DNA from 4 places in the Polaromonas sp. P1_H6 genome. Region 1 is predicted to be linked to each of the others. Evidence: predicted binding sites of a transcription regulator. Region 1 holds the regulator's gene; each other region holds the start of a gene.
The links. Region 1 encodes sigma-54, which starts transcription at its own class of promoters, with help from an activator protein. Its sites were predicted from a motif close to TGGCANGNAANCTGCTTT; they were not measured.
Positions count from the first base shown of each region.

Region 2: a site for sigma-54 is predicted at 2,078-2,095, ahead of AC1D1F_RS21970 (DUF1028 domain-containing protein). Genes of this name have one in related genera too.
Region 3: a site for sigma-54 is predicted at 1,849-1,866, ahead of nirB (nitrite reductase large subunit NirB). Genes of this name have one in related genera too.
Region 4: a site for sigma-54 is predicted at 2,811-2,828, ahead of AC1D1F_RS21565 (CmpA/NrtA family ABC transporter substrate-binding protein). Genes of this name have one in related genera too.

Region 1 covers NZ_JBFUCN010000022.1:67,819-72,350, reverse strand. Annotated here, with positions in the region: gene AC1D1F_RS18550 (thiol:disulfide interchange protein DsbA/DsbL) at 1-91, shown strand, start outside; gene lptA (lipopolysaccharide transport periplasmic protein LptA) at 241-864, shown strand; gene lptB (LPS export ABC transporter ATP-binding protein) at 881-1,663, shown strand; gene AC1D1F_RS18535 (RNA polymerase factor sigma-54) at 1,798-3,333, shown strand; gene AC1D1F_RS18530 (THUMP domain-containing class I SAM-dependent RNA methyltransferase) at 3,475-4,532, shown strand, end outside.
Region 2 covers NZ_JBFUCN010000033.1:21,855-26,386, reverse strand. Annotated here, with positions in the region: gene AC1D1F_RS21980 (ABC transporter ATP-binding protein) at 1-239, opposite strand, end outside; gene AC1D1F_RS21975 (ABC transporter ATP-binding protein) at 236-1,264, opposite strand; gene AC1D1F_RS21970 (DUF1028 domain-containing protein) at 1,261-1,980, opposite strand; gene AC1D1F_RS21965 (tripartite tricarboxylate transporter substrate binding protein) at 2,141-3,100, opposite strand; gene argE (acetylornithine deacetylase) at 3,149-4,369, opposite strand.
Region 3 covers NZ_JBFUCN010000038.1:683-5,214, reverse strand. Annotated here, with positions in the region: gene nirB (nitrite reductase large subunit NirB) at 1-1,573, opposite strand, end outside; gene AC1D1F_RS22835 (type IV pili methyl-accepting chemotaxis transducer N-terminal domain-containing protein) at 1,967-3,253, shown strand; gene AC1D1F_RS22830 (bifunctional protein-serine/threonine kinase/phosphatase) at 3,338-4,532, shown strand, end outside.
Region 4 covers NZ_JBFUCN010000031.1:37,150-41,681, reverse strand. Annotated here, with positions in the region: gene AC1D1F_RS21575 (ABC transporter ATP-binding protein) at 1-351, opposite strand, end outside; gene ntrB (nitrate ABC transporter permease) at 371-1,339, opposite strand; gene AC1D1F_RS21565 (CmpA/NrtA family ABC transporter substrate-binding protein) at 1,397-2,641, opposite strand; gene AC1D1F_RS21560 (ANTAR domain-containing response regulator) at 3,019-3,651, opposite strand; gene tsaD (tRNA (adenosine(37)-N6)-threonylcarbamoyltransferase complex transferase subunit TsaD) at 3,845-4,532, shown strand, end outside.

The DNA.
Region 1 (4,532 bases):
TTACACCTCGGCCACCCTGGCCCAGAGCATGGGCCGCGCCCTGCAGGTCACCGACGCGCTGATCGCGCAGTCGCGCGGCAAAGGCAAATAAGACGCTCCGGGCCCATAGCGGACCGCCGCCCCAAAACCCGCCTCGTTCCAGGCGGGTTTTTTTATGCCCCTAATATTCCCCGTGCAAGCCATTCCCGCGGCTTGCATGGCTACAATGGCCGAACCCCAAAGCAGCAAGATTCGTGCCTTATGAAACACCCCCTTTATTCCCTCATCCTGCCGGCCGCTTTGGCGCTGGGGGCGGCGTTTCCGGCCTGGGCTGAAAAAGCCGACCGGGACAAGCCCATGAACGCGGAGGCCGACGCCCTGCGCTATGACGACCTCAAGCAGACCAGCGTGTTCACCGGCAACGTGGTGATCACCAAAGGCACGACCATCGTGCGCGGCGCGCGCGTCGACGTCATGCAGGACCCCGAAGGCTATCAGCAGGCGGTGTCCATCGCGGCGCCCGGCAAGCTGGCCTTCTACCGCAAAAAACGCGACGGCGTGGACGAATACATCGAAGGCGAAGGCGAGCGCATTGAATACGACAGCCGCGCCGACCTCGTCAAATTCATCAAGCGCGCCGTGGTGCGCCGCTACAACGGCGCCACCCTGGTGGACGAAACCACCGGCGCCGTGATCGTCTACGACAACAACACCGACGTCTTCACCGTGGACGGCGGCGCACAGAACCAGACCGCCGCCAACCCGAGCGGCCGGATACGCGCCATGCTGTCGCCGCGCGCCGCCGCGTCGGCGCCGGCCACCGCTCCCGCGGCCCCGCCCGCCGCCCTGCGCCCCAGCACCACGCTGGGCACTGAAAAGAACTAGAAAGAACCTTTCACAGATGGATGTGGTGACTGACACTTCGGCGGCCCCGGCCGCGACCCCCAGCCGCCTCGTTGCGCAAGGGCTGCAAAAATCCTACGGCAGCCGCAAGGTCGTTCAGGACGTCTCGGTGGCCGTGCAAAAAGGCGAGGTCGTGGGCCTGCTGGGCCCCAACGGCGCCGGCAAGACGACTTCGTTCTACATGATCGTGGGCCTGGTGCGCGCCGACGCGGGCGAGATCTCCATCGACGGCCAGTCGGTCGAGCACATGCCGATTCACCTGCGCGCGCGCCTGGGCCTGAGCTACCTGCCGCAGGAAGCCTCGATCTTTCGCAAGCTCACGGTGGAGGAAAACGTGCGCGCCGTGCTCGAACTGCAGCTGGGCGCGAACGGCAAGCCGCTGGGCCGCGCCGAGATCGAGTCGCGCCTTGACGGCCTGCTGCAGGACCTGCGGGTGGACCACCTGCGCAATTCGCCGGCCCCGGCGCTGTCGGGCGGCGAGCGCCGCCGCGTCGAGATCGCCCGCGCCCTGGCGACCCAGCCGCGCTTCATCCTGCTCGACGAGCCTTTTGCCGGCATTGACCCGATCGCCGTGATCGAGATCCAGCGCATCATCGGCTTCCTGAAGTCGCGCGGCATCGGCGTGCTGATCACCGACCACAACGTGCGCGAAACGCTGGGCATCTGCGACCACGCCTACATCATCAGCGACGGCCACGTGCTGGCCCAGGGCACGCCCTCCGAGATCGTGAACAACGCCGATGTGCGACGCGTGTACCTCGGTGAACACTTCAAGATGTAGGATGACACTCCCCCTGTTGTCGCTCACTTCGTGTAGCTCCCTCCCCCCCGAGGGGGCGGCGCCTGCGGCCTGGCAAAGCCAGTTCCGCGGCCCCTGCTCGCACTTTTTCTGCGCTTCGATCAAAGCTCCTTGACATGAAGCAGGGCCTCTCGCTCCGCGTCTCGCAGCACCTTGCGCTGACGCCCCAGCTGCAGCAGTCGATACGGCTGCTGCAGCTGTCGACGCTCGAGCTGAGCCAGGAGGTCGAGCAGATGCTCGACGAAAACCCGTTTCTCGAGGTGGCGGAAGAAACCGCCGTGCGCGAAGAGTTCGGCCTGGAGCACCTCAACACGCCGGTCAGCCAGGACAGCCGCGAGTTTGAATCCGCGGCGGATTCGACGGGCGGCGGCGCGGAGGATGCCGGGACTTCGGCCCCCGCCGATGCCGAGGTCAGCGCCGAACCCAAGCTCGAGGAAAGCTGGGAAGGCGACGGCACGGTGGAGACCACGCCCGACGACAGCGAATGGGGCAGCGATGCGCCGGCGCGCAAGAACAACAACGACGAGGGCGACACTGAGGCCTCCGACCTGACGGGCGCCCACGAGTCGCTGCAAGACCATTTGCACCGCCAGTCGTTGGGCCTGCGCCTGTCCGAAGAGGACCGCGCGGCCCTGCATTTCCTGATCGAGTCGCTCAATGACGACGGCTACCTCGAAGACAGCCTGGCCTCGCTCGCGGCGGGCCTGGCCGGGGATGACCTGGAACAGGCCGAGGACCTTGAGCAGCGTTTTGCCATGGCGCTCAAGCTGCTGCACCACATGGAGCCGGCCGGCGTGGGCGCGCGCAACCTGGCCGAATGCCTGGGCCTGCAGTTGCTGGACTGCAAGGACTGCGAAGAGACCCGCGCCGCTATCGCCATGTGCAAGCAGCCCATGGAGCTGCTGGCCAAACGCGACCTGAAGCGCCTGTCGCACCTGTGCGGATTCACCGAAGCCGCCGTCCGGGGCGCGATTGCCGTGATAGGCCGGCTCGACCCCAAACCCGGCCGCCGCTTCGTGAACGTGGAGCGCAACCTGATCGTGCCCGACGTCATCGTCGTGAAGTCGGGCCGGGGTTTCAAGGTCTCGCTCAACGGCGACGTGATGCCGCGCCTGCGCGTGCACGACATCTACGCCAACGCCCTCAAGCAGCACAAGGGCCAGGGCGGCCAGGCGCTACAGCAGCGTCTGCAGGAGGCGCGCTGGTTCATCAAGAACATCCAGCAGCGCTTCGACACCATCCTGCGCGTGAGCAGCGCCATCGTCGAGCGGCAGAAAAACTTCTTCACGCACGGCGAACTCGCCATGCGCCCGCTGGTGCTGCGCGAGATCGCCGACGAACTGGGCCTGCATGAGTCCACGATTTCGCGCGTGACCACCGCCAAGTACATGGGCACGCCCTTCGGCACTTTTGAGCTCAAATACTTCTTCGGCTCCGCGCTGGGCACCGAAACCGGCGGCAACGCTTCCAGCACCGCCGTGCGCGCGCTGATCAAGCAGTTCGTCTCCTCCGAGAGCCTGAAAAAGCCGCTCAGCGACAACCAGATTTCCGAAATGCTCAAGGAGCAGGGCATCGAATGCGCGCGCCGCACCGTGGCCAAGTACCGAGAGGCTTTGCGCATCGCGCCGGCTAATTTACGCAAATCACTGTAAATCCGATTCTCGGGCGCATGGCGGCGTTGCGCGGTGCTCGGAATCCTCATGCACCCAAGTGCATTCCGGTTCCTGCGCTCCGTGCGCCTTGCCCTGCATCCCGATAATCGAATTTCCAGCAGCCCTTTTGAAGAGTCCGACATGAACCAGCTCCAATTGTTTTTACCGTGCGCCGCCGGCGTCGAGGCCTTGCTGGCCACCGAGGTGCAGCGCGTCACCGGCATCCAGGGCAAGGCCTGGCGCGCCGGCGTGCAGTTGCAGGCTTCCTGGCGCGACGCGCTGCAGCTCAACCTGCACAGCCGCCTGGCCCAGCGCGTGCTGATCGAGTTGCAGCACAACCAGTACCGCAGTGAACAAGACCTTTACAACGCCGCCGCCAACGTGGCCTGGGAAATCTGGTTCACGCCCAAGCAGACCTTCAAGGTTGAGATCACCGCCCAGCACAGCCCGCTGCAGAGCCTGAACTTCGCGGCGCTGAAGATCAAGGACGCCATCGCCGACCGCTTCCGCGCCAAGTTCGACGACGTGCGGCCCAGCGTCGATACGCGCTGGCCCGACGTGCGCGTCTATGTGCACCTGACGACGGACACCGTCACGATTTACATCGACACCTCGGGTGAGCCCCTGTTCAAACGCGGCTGGCGCGAAGACAAGGGCGATGCGCCACTGAAAGAAACCCTGGCCGCCGCGATGATCGCCGCCAGCGGCTGGGACCAGCTGTGCAAGGACGGCGTTCCGCTCTACGACCCCTGCTGCGGCTCGGGCACCATCGCCATCGAGGCGGCGCAGATCGCCTGCAACATCGCGCCAGGCATCAACCGCCGTTTCGCCTTCCAGAAATACCTGCCCTTCCAGGGCCATGTGTGGGACGGCCTGCTGGACCAGGCCGAGGCCGCCATCACCGAACCCACGGCGCCGGTGTTCGGCAGCGATGTGTCCTTCCGCATGGTCGATTTCGCCGAACGCAATGCCGAGCGCGCCGGCGTGGCCAATGCGGTGGAATTCCGCGGCGGCGACGCGCTGCAGCGCATGCCACCCGCGCCCTCGGGCGTGATGCTGGTGAACCCGCCCTATGGCGAACGTATCGATGTAGCCGGCGTGGCCGGTATCACCGGTGTGCAGGGCCGCGACCAGCGCCGCCAGCAGAGCCGGGAAGTCCAGCACGACCACCGCAACCAGCCCATCGACGAGTTCGGCCA
Region 2 (4,532 bases), on a different contig from region 1:
ATCAGGTCCTCGCCGTCAAACCAGACCTGGCCCGAGGTCGCGTCCAGCAGGCGCAGCACCAGCCGTCCCACGGTGGATTTGCCGCAACCGGATTCACCGACCAGCGCCATGGTCTCGCCGGTGTTCAGTTCAAAGTTGAGCCCGTCGACCGCATGCACGACCGCCTTGGAGCGGCTGAACAGGTGCGGGCGCACCGGGAAATGCTTGATCAGGTTTTCGACCTTCAGCAGCGCGCTCACGGCATCACCTCGCTGGTGACGGCGGCGGCGGCGCGGCGGGTTGCCATGCCTGCATCCAGCGGCGCGCGCCAGCAAGCTGCTTCGTGGCCGTCGCCCATGTCCATCAGCGGCGGCACTTCCTGGCTGCATTTGTCGATGGCAAACGGGCAGCGCGGCGCGAAGCGGCAGCCGTCCATGCGCGTCATGGGGGTGGGCACCTGGCCCTCGATGGCGTTAAGGCGGTCCTGCGCCAGGTGCAGTTTCGGGATGGAGCCCAGCAGGCCGATGGTGTAAGGGTGCTGCGGCTCGGCGAACAGGCGGGCTACGGGCGCGCGCTCCACGATCTTGCCGGAATACATCACGACGACCTCATCGGCCAGCTCGGCGATCACGCCCAGGTCGTGCGTGATCAGGATGATGGCGGTGCCGGTTTCCTCGCGCAACGTGCGCATCAGGTCCAGCACCTGGGCCTGGATGGTGACGTCCAGGGCGGTGGTGGGTTCGTCGGCGATCAGCAACTGCGGTTCGCAGGCCAGCGCCATGGCGATCATCACGCGCTGGCGCATGCCGCCCGAGAGCTTGTGCGGGTATTCGTCGATGCGTTGTTCGGGCGAGGGAATGCGCACGCGGCGCAGCATGGCGATGGCATGCTCCCTGGCCTCGTCCGCGCTGATGTCGCGGTGGCAGCGTATGCCTTCAATCAGCTGGTCGCCGATGGTGAAGGCCGGGTTCAGCGAGGTCATGGGCTCCTGGAAGATCATGGCCATGCGGTTGCCGCGCAATGCGCGCATCGCGTCCGGGCCCAGCGTGGCCAGGTCGGTGCCCTCAAAGCGGATGGAGCCCGCGGAGACACGCCCCTGGCCCTTGGGCAGCAGGCCCATGATGGACAGCGAGGTCACGCTTTTGCCGCAGCCTGATTCCCCGACGATGCCCAGCGTGCGGCCGGAGGAGACGGAAAAACTGATGCCGTCCACCGCGGCGAATTCGCCGCCGCCTTCGAGCTTGAAGCTGGTGCGCAGGCCGCTCACCTCGAGCAAAACCGTCATTCGGCGGCTCCGCTGCGCAGTGCGTGAAAACGTGTGATCTCGGCCTCGATCACGGCACGGTCGGTGATGCCTGCGGGGCTGCGGCGCGAAGGCAGGCAGGTGCTGAAGGGCTGGTAGCGCTCCAGGCTTTTGTCATAGAGGCGGCGCAGTTCCTGCAGGGGCTCGGCATGGTCGTCCACGCGGATGTCCAGTGCGCAGTAGTCTTCTGTGGTGTAAATCAAAAGTGCGGCGGCCTGCTTGCCGCGCTTGTCGCCGCCCGCGGCTTCGCCGGCAGCGAGGGCGGTGATCAGGCGTTCGGCAAAAGGGAGTTGAGCATTGGCCTCATAGGCCAGCGCCGTGACTTCAACCACCTGCGGGCCGGCCAGCATGTTGCCGGCGACGGAGTAGCCAACACCTGCCGTATGGCCGCACCAGTCTATGCAGGCGCTGCCGGTGTAGCCGGCGGTTTGGCCGTTTGCGGCTATCAGGTGCACCTGGCGGTGGTCACGGCCTTCGTCGGCCGAGGTCAGTCGCTTGATGATGTAGTCGGGAGACTGGCCGAAGGCCAGGCCGTCCAGCGCCGGCGCGGCATACAGCGGATTGACCAGCGCCTGCGTGGCCACCGCGCCCACGCCGCTGCGTGCGTGCGGGCACAGTGCGCCCACGGCAAAAAATTTGCTGGCAACCGCCACGCCGAACGCGCCCGATGAATCGCGCGCGATGAGGGACCAGGTCATGTATCAGACTTTCATCGCAACTGCGCCCTTGACCAGGCGTCTCGTGCTCCCCGCAAACAAAAAGCCGCATGAAGCGACTTTCAAATAGCTAATGGATGACGCATTTATCATGCCATGCTTCGGCGGGCTGCGCCCGCCGACCAGGGCGCCGCTTCGCCGTTTATTCGACCTTGGCGCCCGAGGCCCTGACGACTTCCGCCATGCGCTTGTAGTCGACCGCCAGCAGCTTCGCGAAGTCGGCGTTGCTCATGGCCAGTGGCTCGATGCCCTGCTTGTCCAGGCGCTCCAGCACCACCGGGTCTTTGAGGACCTTGGCCATGGCCGCGTTGACGCGGTTGACCTCGCCCACCGGTGTGGCGGCGGGGCCCAGCAGTCCGAACCATGAATCGAACTGGTAGCCGGGCAGGCCGCTTTCAGCGATGGTGGGGACATCGGGCAAATATTTGGAGCGCTTGGGCGAAGTCACGCCGATCAGGCGTATGCGGCTGTCTTTGGCAAAGGCCAGCGCGCCTATGCTGGCGGCGATCACGGCATGGGCGCGGCCGGAGATCACTTCGTTGATCGCCTCGCCCGTGGCCTTGAGCGGCACGTGCACCACATCGATGCCGGCCAGGCCGTTGAAGTAGGCCATTGAAAGGTGCGTGGCGCTGCCGACGCCGGCGGTGGCGTAGTTGAGCTTGCCGGGATTGGCCTTGGCGTAACGGATGTACTCGGCGGCGGTTCTGGCCGGTACGTCGGGGTGGATCATCAGCACGTAGTCGGCGGTGCCGATGTGCGCCATGGGGGCGAAGTCTTTTTGCGGGTCGTAGCTGAGCTTGGTGTACAGCGTGCCGGCGATGTTGTGGCTGGCCGCGCCCAGCACCATGGCGCCGCTGTCGGGCGCCGACTTGGCGACAAAGGCCGTGCCCACGGTGCCGCCGGCGCCGGGCCGGTTTTCAATGATGACGGTCTGGCCCAGCGCCAGGCCGAGCTCGGTGGACATGGCGCGCGCCAGCAAGTCCTGCACGCCGCCCGGCGCAAAAGGCACCACGATGCGCGCGATCTTGGCATTGGACTGGGCGAGGGCGCCGCCTGCGGCAAGGGCCAGGCCGGTGCCCAGGAAATCTCGGCGTTGCATCATGGAATGGTTTCTTTCGGGTGAAGGGTGGTTGCGGTTCGGATCAGGTTTTCAGTTCACGCAGATTTCATCGGCCAGGCGGCGCATGAAGCGCTCGCACCAGGCGAGTTGGTCGAGTGTGACCCATTCGTTGGGCTGGTGTGCCTGCGCGATGTGGCCGGGGCCGCACACGATGGTCGGCACACCGACCTGATGGAACAATGCAGCTTCCGTGCCAAACGACACCTTGCCAGCGCCCGAGCTCGAATCAACGTCGGCGCACTTGAAGCACAGCCGGGCGATCTCGCTGTCGGCTTCCGTCGCGAAGCCGGGCAGCACGGAGTTGAGCTTGTGTGTGATGCCGGTATCGGCCGCCACGGCCTGCATGGCCGGGACCAGGCTGTCGGCGAAGGCCTTGGCCTCGTTGAACAGTTCGACCGGCGAATTCATGTGGTGGTGGCGAATCTCCCAGGTCACGTCGCAGTCGCGCGGGATGATGTTGAGGGCGGTGCCGCCGGCGATCACGCCGGTATGAATGGTGGTGTGCGGCACGTCGTAGATCGGGTCGAAGGGGCCTTCGGCCACCAGGCGGCGGTGCATGGATCTCAGGTGGGCGACGAATTCACAGGCGATCTCCACCGCGTTGACGCCCAGCGGCGTGAGCGAGGAGTGCGCCTCGAAGCCGCGCACCGAGGTCTTGTAGGCGTGCTTGCCCTTGTGCGCGATCACCACCTGCATGCCGGTGGGCTCGCCGACGATGCAGCCGGCGGGTTTGTAGCCCTGGTCCACCATGTCGGCAATCATGCGGCGCACGCCTATGCAACCAACCTCCTCGTCGTAGCTGAAGGCCAGGTGCACCGGGCGCTTGAGTTTGCGCTTGAGCAGCTCGGGCACCATCATGAGCGCGGTCGCGCCGTAACTCTTCATGTCGGTCACGCCGCGGCCGTAGAGCTTGTCGCCGATGATTTGCGCCGCGAAGGGGTCGGTGTCCCAGGGCTGGCCGTCGACCGGCACCACGTCGGTGTGGCCCGACAGCACCAGGCCGCCCAGCCTGGTTTCGCCGTTTTCGGCGGGCAGTGTGGCCCAGAGGTTGGCCTTCTTGCCGCTGTCGTCATAGGTGCGGCGGCATTCAATGCCCAGGGCTTCAAGCTTCGCCTGCGTCCAGTCGAGCAGGGGCAGGTTGCTGTCGCGGGAGACGGAGGCAAAAGACACCCATTTTTCAATCAGCGGCAGGGCGGCAAGGTCGGCGGCCTGCACGGCGCTGCGGGTGGCGTTGGGAAGGGGGGCATTCATGGTGGGCCTTTGTGGTGCGGCGCGATGCCGTGGTTTCAGAACGGCGGCGGCCGGAGGAATAGCGAGGGCGAGGGCATTGCCGGAAAATTGTATGACAGCATACTATTTTGCGCGCACGCCATCCTGTCCGGGCCGCTGGCTACGCCCGGGCAAAAAAAAACCG
Region 3 (4,532 bases), on a different contig from region 1:
CGTTGGGCGTCTTCCATTCCATGAACTTGAAAGTGTCCGAAATGCTGAGCAGCTTGTTGGCCCGGATGGCGTCACGCACCGCCTGGTGGCCGTGGTCCGTGCAGCCGCACATGGCCTTGAGCTTGGGCGTGGCCGAGTAGTCGCCGCCGGCCGTGAACATCAGGATCTGCTCGACCAGGCCGGTGCAGGAGCCGCAGGAAGCGCTGGCCTTGGTGTGCTTGCGCACCTCGTCGAGCGTGAACAGGCCTTTTTCCTTGATGGCCTTGCAGATCGCGCCCTTGTTGACGCCGTTGCAGCCGCAGACTTCCGCGTCGTCGGACATCAGCGCGGCCTTGTTCTGGCCTTCGTGGCCGGCATCGCCGAGATTGGACTCGCCGAAGATCAGCTTGTCGCGGATGTCGGCCACGCTGCGGCCGTCGCGCAGCAGCTTGAAGTAGTAACTGCCGTCCACGGTGTCGCCGTAGAGGCAGGCGCCGACCAGCTTGTCGTCCTTGATCACCAGCTTTTTGTAGACGCCGCCGAAGGGATCGCTCATCACGATTTCCTCGGCGCCGTCGCCGCCCATGAATTCGCCGGCGCTGAACAGGTCTATGCCGGTGACCTTGAGCTTGGTGGAGGTCAGCGAACCCGAGTAGCGGCCTATGCCGAACTGCGCCAGGTGGTTGGCCGCCACCTTGGCCTGCTCAAACAGCGGCGCGACCAGGCCGTAGGCGATGCCGCGGTGCGCCGCGCATTCGCCCACCGAGTAGATGCGCGCGTCGGTGACGGTCTGCATGGTGTCGTTGACGACGATGCCCTTGTTGCAGTGCAGGCGCATGGACTCGGCCAGCTGGGTGTTGGGGCGTATGCCCACCGCCATGACCACGAGGTCGGTGGCCACTTCGCTGCCGTCCTTGAACTTGATGGACTTCACGCGGCCTTCGTCGTTGCCGGTGAGCTCCTGGGTCTGCGCGCCGATCAGGAATTTGAGGCCTCGGTCTTCCAGCGATTTCTGCAGCAGCTTGCCCGCCACGTCGTCGAGCTGGCGCTCCATCAGCCAGGGCATCACGTGCACCACGGTGACCTCCATGCCGCGCAGCATCAGGCCGTTTGCCGCTTCCAGGCCCAGCAGGCCGCCGCCGATGACGACGGCTTTTTTGTATTTCTTCGCCGCGTCGATCATGGCGTTGGTGTCGGCGATGTCGCGGTAGGCGATCACGCCCTGCAGGTCCTTGCCCGGCACCGGCAGGATGAAGGGGTTGGAGCCGGTGCACATCAGCAGGCGGTCGTATTCCTCTTCGGTGCCGTCCTCGGCGCGCACCACGCGCTTGACGCGGTCGATTTCCACCACTTTTTTGCCGGCATGCAGCGTGATGTGGTTGTCTTTGTACCAGTCCCAGGGGTTCAGGACGATCTCGTCCAGCGTCTGTTCACCGGCCAGCACGGGCGACAGCAGGATGCGGTTGTAATTGGGATGGGGCTCGGCGCCGAAGACGCTGATGTCATACAGGTCGGGGGCGACCTTGAGCAATTCTTCCAGGGTGCGCACGCCGGCCATGCCGTTTCCGACCATCACCAGTTTTGATTTTTTCATGGGGCTACTCCAGGGATTCAAAGGTTGCAGGTGCAAACGTCATGCCACGGCCGTGTAGCGCAACTCGCGCACGCACGCATCCAGTGGCCTGTCTTCAAGGCTTTCAAGCCGGTCCGGCTTGTCGGAAACAAGGTGAAATTCATGATGCTCTCTCCCGGTCAAACAGGGACCCGGGCTTAAAACCCGGTATGAGGCACACCATTACGTACGTCGTTGTACGCAGGACCCGCAGTGCATTCGCTAAGGTCGGGCGCGTCGTTACGCCCGCAATGGCTAATGCAAAACTTGTGCCATATCATTGGCCTGCGATGCGCGCCGCCGGATGCAACCGGCGCATGGCCCGCGACTTGCGTTCTGATTTACCCTGTTTTCCCTCTCAACCTATTGATTTGTATGACTTCCGCATTGGTACACCTCAACGGCCCCGCCGGCGGCAATCCGCTGGTAGCTGACCTGGAAGCGGCCGGCATCCAGGTCCTGGCGGTCGTCAGCGAGCGCAGCAAACTGGTGCAAGAGGTGTTGCGCCAGGCACCCGATGTGGTGATTTGCCACGATGCGCTGCCGGGCGAAGACCTGTTCAGGCTGCTGCAGGTGGTCAGTGACACCGCCCCGTGCCCGGTGATCGTGTTGACCACCGACAGCGACGCCGCCAGGATCACGCGCGCCCTGGAAGTGGGTGTTCATGCCTATGTGGTCAACGGCTACGGCCCGCAGCGCCTGCGGCCCTTGATCCACCTGGCCCAGGCACGCTTTCAGCGCGAGCAGGCCCTGCAGGGGCAGATCAAGGATGTCGCCAGCCGGCTGGAAGAGCGCAAGGTGGTGGACCGCGCCAAAGGCATCCTGATGCGAGCCCGCCAGGTGTCCGACGACGACGCCTTCCAGATCCTGCGGACCGCCTCCATGCACACCAACCAGCGCCTGGGCCAGGTGTCGCAGCACATCATCCATTCGGCGCGCTTCGCCGAAGACGTCAACCGCTCCGGCCAGCTGCGCATGTTGTCGCAGCGCCTGGTCAAGCTGGCCCTGCTGCGGCTGGCGGGGGTGCAGGCCGAACGCGTGACAGAGCTGCTGAAGGAATCGGTGCTGCGCATCGACGCCAACATCGCCGCCCTCGGCAAAAGCCTGTCGCAGCCCACTTTTGGCGACTTGCTCGGGCAGGTCACGGTGACCTGGACCCGCCTGAAGCCTGCCCTGCAGGGGAGCCCGGCCGCCGGCGAGATGGCACACCTGGATGAGCTGGCCGAACTGCTGCTGCAGGAAGCCGAACGCATGACCGGCAGCCTGGAAAACGCCGGCGCCATGCCGCCGCTGCAAATGCTCAACCTGGCCGGGCGCCAGCGCATGCTGAGCCAGCGTTTCGCGAAATACGCGCTGCTCCAGGCCTTGGGCGGCGTGGCCGTCTCGCAGCGCAGTGAGGCGGGCATGGCCGAGTCGCAGGCGGCATTCGAGAAGGCGCTGCAGTACCTCAACGACATCCCGCTGACCAGCAAAGAGATTCGTGCGTCGCTCGACAAGGCGGCTGCGGGTTGGACGCAGATGCGCGCAGGCGCCGCAAGCATCGCCAAAGGCAAAGATGCCAGGCGCCTTGAAGGGCTGGCCATCGCCAGTGAAGAACTGCTCGACGTCTTTGAGCAGCTTTCGGTGCAGTACGAGCGCAGCATGCAGATGCTGGTGGGCTAGCTAGTCCCTTAACGGCCCTGCCCCCGGAACAGTGCATTGCTGCAATGCACCAATATCGGGCATTGAACTTGCTTACATTGGTGCATGGCATTTGATCTGGACATTGGCTTTGCAACCCTCGCAGGCCGCAAAAGCAGCAACGAGGATTTCTGCGCGGCCATGCTGCCCGAGCCCGGCTATGAGGGCATGGGCTCCATCGTCGCGATTGCCGACGGCGTGAGCACCGGCGGCATGGGCCGCGAGGCGGCGCAAACTACCGTCACCAGCCTGGTCCGCGACTATTACGGCACGCCCGAGACCTGGGACACCACCGTGGCCCTGGACCGCATCATCGGCGCGCAGAATGCCTGGCTGGCCGGCATCAACCGCCGGCGCCAGCCGGCCATGGGCCTGACCACCCTCACGGCGCTGGTGCTGCGCGGGCAGTCCTACACCCTGGCGCACGTGGGCGATTCGCGGGCCTATCTGTTGCGCGGCGGCACGCTGCAGCAGCTCACGCACGACCACGCCGTCAACCATCCCGATTTCAAGCACCAGCTGCTGCGTTCCGTGGGCGCTGAAGACCATGTGGTGGTCGACTACATGCAGGGCGACCTGCAGGTGGGCGATGTGTTCGTCCTCGTCACCGACGGTGTGCACGGCGTGCTGCGCGATGCGCGGCTGAAGGATTTCGCCGGCCTCCAGGAGGCCGGCGGCGCCCAGGTGGCCAGCCAGGGCCTGGTGGACGCCTCCCTGGCCGCCGGCAGCGACGACAACGTGACGGCCGTGGTGGTTCGTGTGCGAGGCCTGCTGGATGCCACGCTGCAGGACGTGACCCGCATCGCGCAGACGCTGCCCATTCCGCCGCGCCTGAAGGTGGGCGACGTGATGGACGGCCTGGCTGTGACGGCCCCGGTGGCCGACAACGGCATCAATGTGCTCTACCAGGTGCGCGACCCCGCCACGCGGGTGCTGTATGCCCTCAAGACCCTGAACCCCGCCCGCTCGCACGACGAAGAAGAACGCGCCATGCTGGCCCACGAAGCCTGGCTGGCCCTGCGCATGCAGTCGGGCAGGGCGGCGGCGCACCTGGTCAACCTTCACGACCGCCTGCCGAACGGCCAGGAACGTAGCGCGTTTTACCTGCTGTATGACTGGCACAGCGGCGAGACACTGCAGCAGCAGCTGGACCGCCGGCATAAATTCAGCGTCGAGCAGGTGCTGGGCGTGGCCACCCAGGCGGCGCGCGCACTGGGAAGGCTGCACCGCCAGTGCGTGATCCACCGCGACATCAAGCCCG
Region 4 (4,532 bases), on a different contig from region 1:
GGCCTTGTTTTCAGTTGCCGAGAAGACGCGCTCGACTGCCAGGTAGACGTTTTCAAAACAGGTCAGCCAGGGCAGCAGCGAGTGGTTCTGGAACACCACGGCGCGCTCGGGCCCGGGTCCGGCGATTTCACGGTTGGCGCACAGCAGGCTGCCCTCGGTGGGCGTCGTCAGGCCGGCGATCAGGTTCAGCAGCGTGGACTTGCCGCAGCCCGAATGGCCGATCAGCGCGACGAACTCGCCCTTGGCGACCGTCAGGTTGATGTTCTGCAGCGCACGGAACGGCCCTTTTTTTGTCTTGAAGGTTTGCGCTACGCCCTGGATCTCGATGTACTTGGTGGTGAAGGATGTCATGGCTTGGTTCCTTTCGAGATCAGTTCTTGACTTCTTCAAACGTGAAGGCGGTGGCCAGCTTGATCAGGGCGAACTCCAGCACCAGGCCGACGATGCCGATCACGAAGATCGCGATGATGATGTTCTTGACGTTGAGGTTGTTCCACTCGTCCCAGACCCAGAAGCCGATGCCGACGCCGCCGGTCAGCATCTCGGCCGCGACGATCACCAGCCAGGCGGTACCGACGGCCAGGCGCACGCCGGTCAGCATGTAAGGCAGCACGGCGGGGAAGAGGATCTTGGTGACGATCTTCCATTCGCTGAGGTTGAGCACGCGCGCCACATTCATGTAGTCCTGCGGCACGCGCTGCACGCCGACGGCGGTGTTGATGATCATGGGCCAGATCGAGCAGATGAAGATGGTCCAGATGGCGGCCGGGTTGGCGCCCTTGAACACCAGCAGGCCTATCGGCAGCCAGGCCAGCGGTGAGACCGGGCGCAGCAGGCTGATCAGCGGGTTGAACATGCGGCTCAAAAAGTTGAAGCGGCCGATCATGAAACCGACCGGGATGCCGACAACGGCCGCCATGCCGAAGCCCATGGCCACGCGCTTGAGCGAGGACAGCACGTTCCAGCCCACGCCCTGGTCGTTGGGGCCCTTGCTGTAGAAGGGGTCGCTGAAGATCTGCACCGCCTGCGTGAAGGTGTCCCTGGGCGAGGGAATGCTGCCGCCCGTGCCCATGAAGACCAGCTCCCATACCAGCACCAGCAGGCCCAGGCCCAGCAGGGGCGGCAGCAGGGCCAGCCAGAGAAAAGAGGCGTCCCAGGGCGCGCGCGCCGGCGGGGTGGCGGCGGCCGCCTGCACCGCGGGGGAAGGGGTGGTGGGATTTGTCATGTCGTTGGCGGCGGGCGCCGATGGAAGGGCGCCGGTATCCCGGGCTCGGGCTTTGTCGCCGCCGCGGGCCGCGGGCGCGGCCTCGAGCGGGCTGTGGAATACGGCACTGACCATGGCGTGACCTCTTTGCGTGGGGTGGAAGGTTCGGTGGGCGGGTGGCGGGGCGCGGGCCTAGGCGTGAACCTTGAAGCTGTCGGCGTACTTTTTCGGGTCCTTGCCGTCCCAGACCGTGCCGTCCATCAGCTTGCTGCTGCGCATGATCTCTTTGGGAACGCTGGCCTTGGCGGCCGTGGCTGCCTGCTTGTAGACGTCGATGTGGTTGATCTGCTTGGCAATGCCCAGGTAGTCGGGATGCTCCTTGATCAGGCCCCAGCGCTTGTGCTGCGTGAGGAACCACATGCCGTCGGAGAGGTAAGGGAAGCTCACCGCACCGTCGTTGTAGAACTTCATGTAGTTGGGGTCGTCCCAGGTCTTGCCCATGCCGTTCTGGTAGCGGCCCAGGATGCGCTGGTTGATGGCGTCGACGCTGGTGTTGACGTAGCTCTTGTCGGCCACGGTCTCGGCCATCTTGTTCTTGTTGGAGAGGCTGGCGTCAATCCATTTGCCGGCCTCGATGATGGCGGCGGTGACGGCGCGCGCGGTGTTGGGGTATTTCTTGACGAAGTCGGCGGTGGTGCCCAGCACTTTTTCGGGATGATCCTTCCAGACGTCCTGGGTGGTCACTGCGGTCACGCCTATGCCGTCGATGATGGCGCGGTGGCCCCAGGGCTCGCCCACGCAGAAGCCGTCCATATTGCCCACGCGCATATTGGCCACCATCTGCGGCGGCGGCACGGTGATGACCTTGGCGTCCTTCATCGGGTTGATGCCGTTGGCGGCCAGCCAGTAGTACAGCCACATGGCGTGCGTGCCGGTGGGAAAGGTCTGGGCGAAGGTGTATTCGCGCTTGTCGCTGGCCATCAGCTTGGCCAGGCCCGCGCCGTCGACGGCGCCCTTGTCGGCGAGCTTCTTGGACAGCGTGATGGCCTGGCCGTTGTTGTTGAGCGTCATCAGCACGGCCATGTCCTTCTTGGGGCCGGCCGTGCCCATGTGCACGCCGTAGACCAGGCCGTAAAGCACGTGGGCGAAGTCCAGTTCGCCGTTGACCAGCTTGTCGCGCACGCCGGCCCAGCTGGCTTCCTTGGTCGGGATGATCTTGACGCCGTATTTCTGGTCTATGCCCAGTACCGAGGCCATCACCACCGAGGCGCAGTCGGTCAGGGGGATGAAGCCGATCTTGACTTCCTTTTTCTCGGGCGCGTCGGAGCCTTGGGCATACACGGCGGCGCGCAGGGCGGGGTTGATGCCCACGGCGCCCACGGCCGCGGCCTGCAGCACGGTGCGGCGTGTCAGCGAAGATTTCAGCAGTTCAGTCATGTGTCGGCTCCAGGTAAAAAAAGCAAAAGACAAAAACAAAAAAGGCGCTCGACCCGGGCAGCCACGTTGAACGTGATGCAGGGTGCGAACGCCTTTGTTCCTTGGGGCACCACACACTTCGCCGTTGAAGTGCTGTGCCGGATGGCCATCATTGACCAGTGCCTAGGGCATTGCAAAAGCTGTGCCAGGGTTGGCCAGCGTTGCCAAAAGAGTTGTTCTTGAGAGTGGAGATGCCAGGGAAGTCTTCTTGTGCCTGCAATCACGCACGCCCTGAAAAAACTTCACATGGTCGAAGCGCCGCGATGTGGATCCCGATAGGTGCACCTGATTTGTGCGCTGCACCAATTGAGGGTGGCCGGGGCGGCCAAGCCGGTGGATCAGCCCAGCAGGTCCAGGGCGTCCAGCATGCGCTGGGCCACTTCGCCAAGCCGCAGGCCCTTGTCCATGGCGGCCTTGCGCAGCTTTTCGTAGGCGGCCTGCTCCGAGAGTCCCTGGCGCTGCATCAGCATGCCCTTGGCCCGGTCTATGACCTTGCGCTCATGCAGCTCGGTTTTGGCGTGCGCCAGTTCCTTGCGCAGGCCCTGCTCGTGCTCAAAGCGCGCCATGGCCACGTCCAGGATGGGACGGATACGGTCCGGGGACAGGCCGGCCACCACATAGGCTGACACGCCGGCAGCGACGGCGTCCTTGACGTGGCTGGTGTCGTTGTCATTGGTGAACAGCACGATGGGCCGACGGGCGTCCCGGGTCGCCATCACCACGTGCTCCAGCGAATCGCGGGCTTCGCTTTCGGCGTCCACGATGATCATGTCGGGTTGCAGTTGCGCCAGTCGTTCGTCCAGGAAGGTGTCGGCCGGGAGCACCGCGACGATGTTGTAACCGTTCTCCAGCAGCCCGATGCGCAACTGGCGAGAGCGTTCGGCCAGTTCCCGCGCATGGGCGTCATCGGATACGGACTCCAGCAGGTCCGGGGCGATGATGACAAGGCGCAGGGATTGGGACGGTGTCATGGAGCCGTAAGTGCAAGAAACGTGCCCCCACGGTCGCGCACTTCGTGTCGCTCCCTGCCCCGCCGAGGGGGCCGCCCGCCTGCGGCCCGGCAAAGCCGGTTCCGCGGCTCATGCTGGTGTGAAGAACTTCACGGTCGCAAGTTGGGATGGTTCGCCTCCTTTGGGGGCATTGCCTAAACCTTACACTCGAATGATGGTAGTTCTTGGAATCGAATCGAGTTGTGACGAAACCGGTGTGGCGCTGGTGGATGCCAGCGGCAGTGCCGTGCCGCGCCTGCTGTCGCACGCCCTGTTCAGCCAGATCGACATGCACCAGGCTTATGGCGGTGTGGTGCCTGAGCTGGCGAGCCGGGACCATATCCGGCGTGTTTTGCCTTTGACGCACCAGGTGATGGCGGAGGCGGGCAGCAGCCTGGCACAGGTCGACGTGGTGGCTTACACGCGCGGGCCCGGTCTTGCGGGAGCGCTGCTGGTGGGCGCTGGCGTAGCCTGTTCGCTGGCAGCGGCGCTGGGCAAACCGGCCATGGGGGTGCATCACCTGGAGGGCCACCTGCTGTCGCCTTTCCTGAGCGCGGATCCGCCTGAGTTTCCTTTTGTGGCCTTGCTGGTCTCCGGCGGGCACACGCAGCTGATGCGGGTGGACCGCGTGGGCAGCTACGAGCTGCTCGGTGAAACCATTGACGACGCGGCCGGCGAGGCTTTTGACAAGTCGGCCAAGCTCATGGGCCTGCCTTATCCCGGTGGACCGCATCTGTCCAAACTGGCAGAGGGGGGCGACGGGACCGCTTTCAAGCTGCCGCGGCCTTTGCTGCACAGCGGCGACCTGGACTTTTCGTTTGCCGGGCTCAAGACCGCAGTGCTGACGCAGGCCAAAAAGCTGG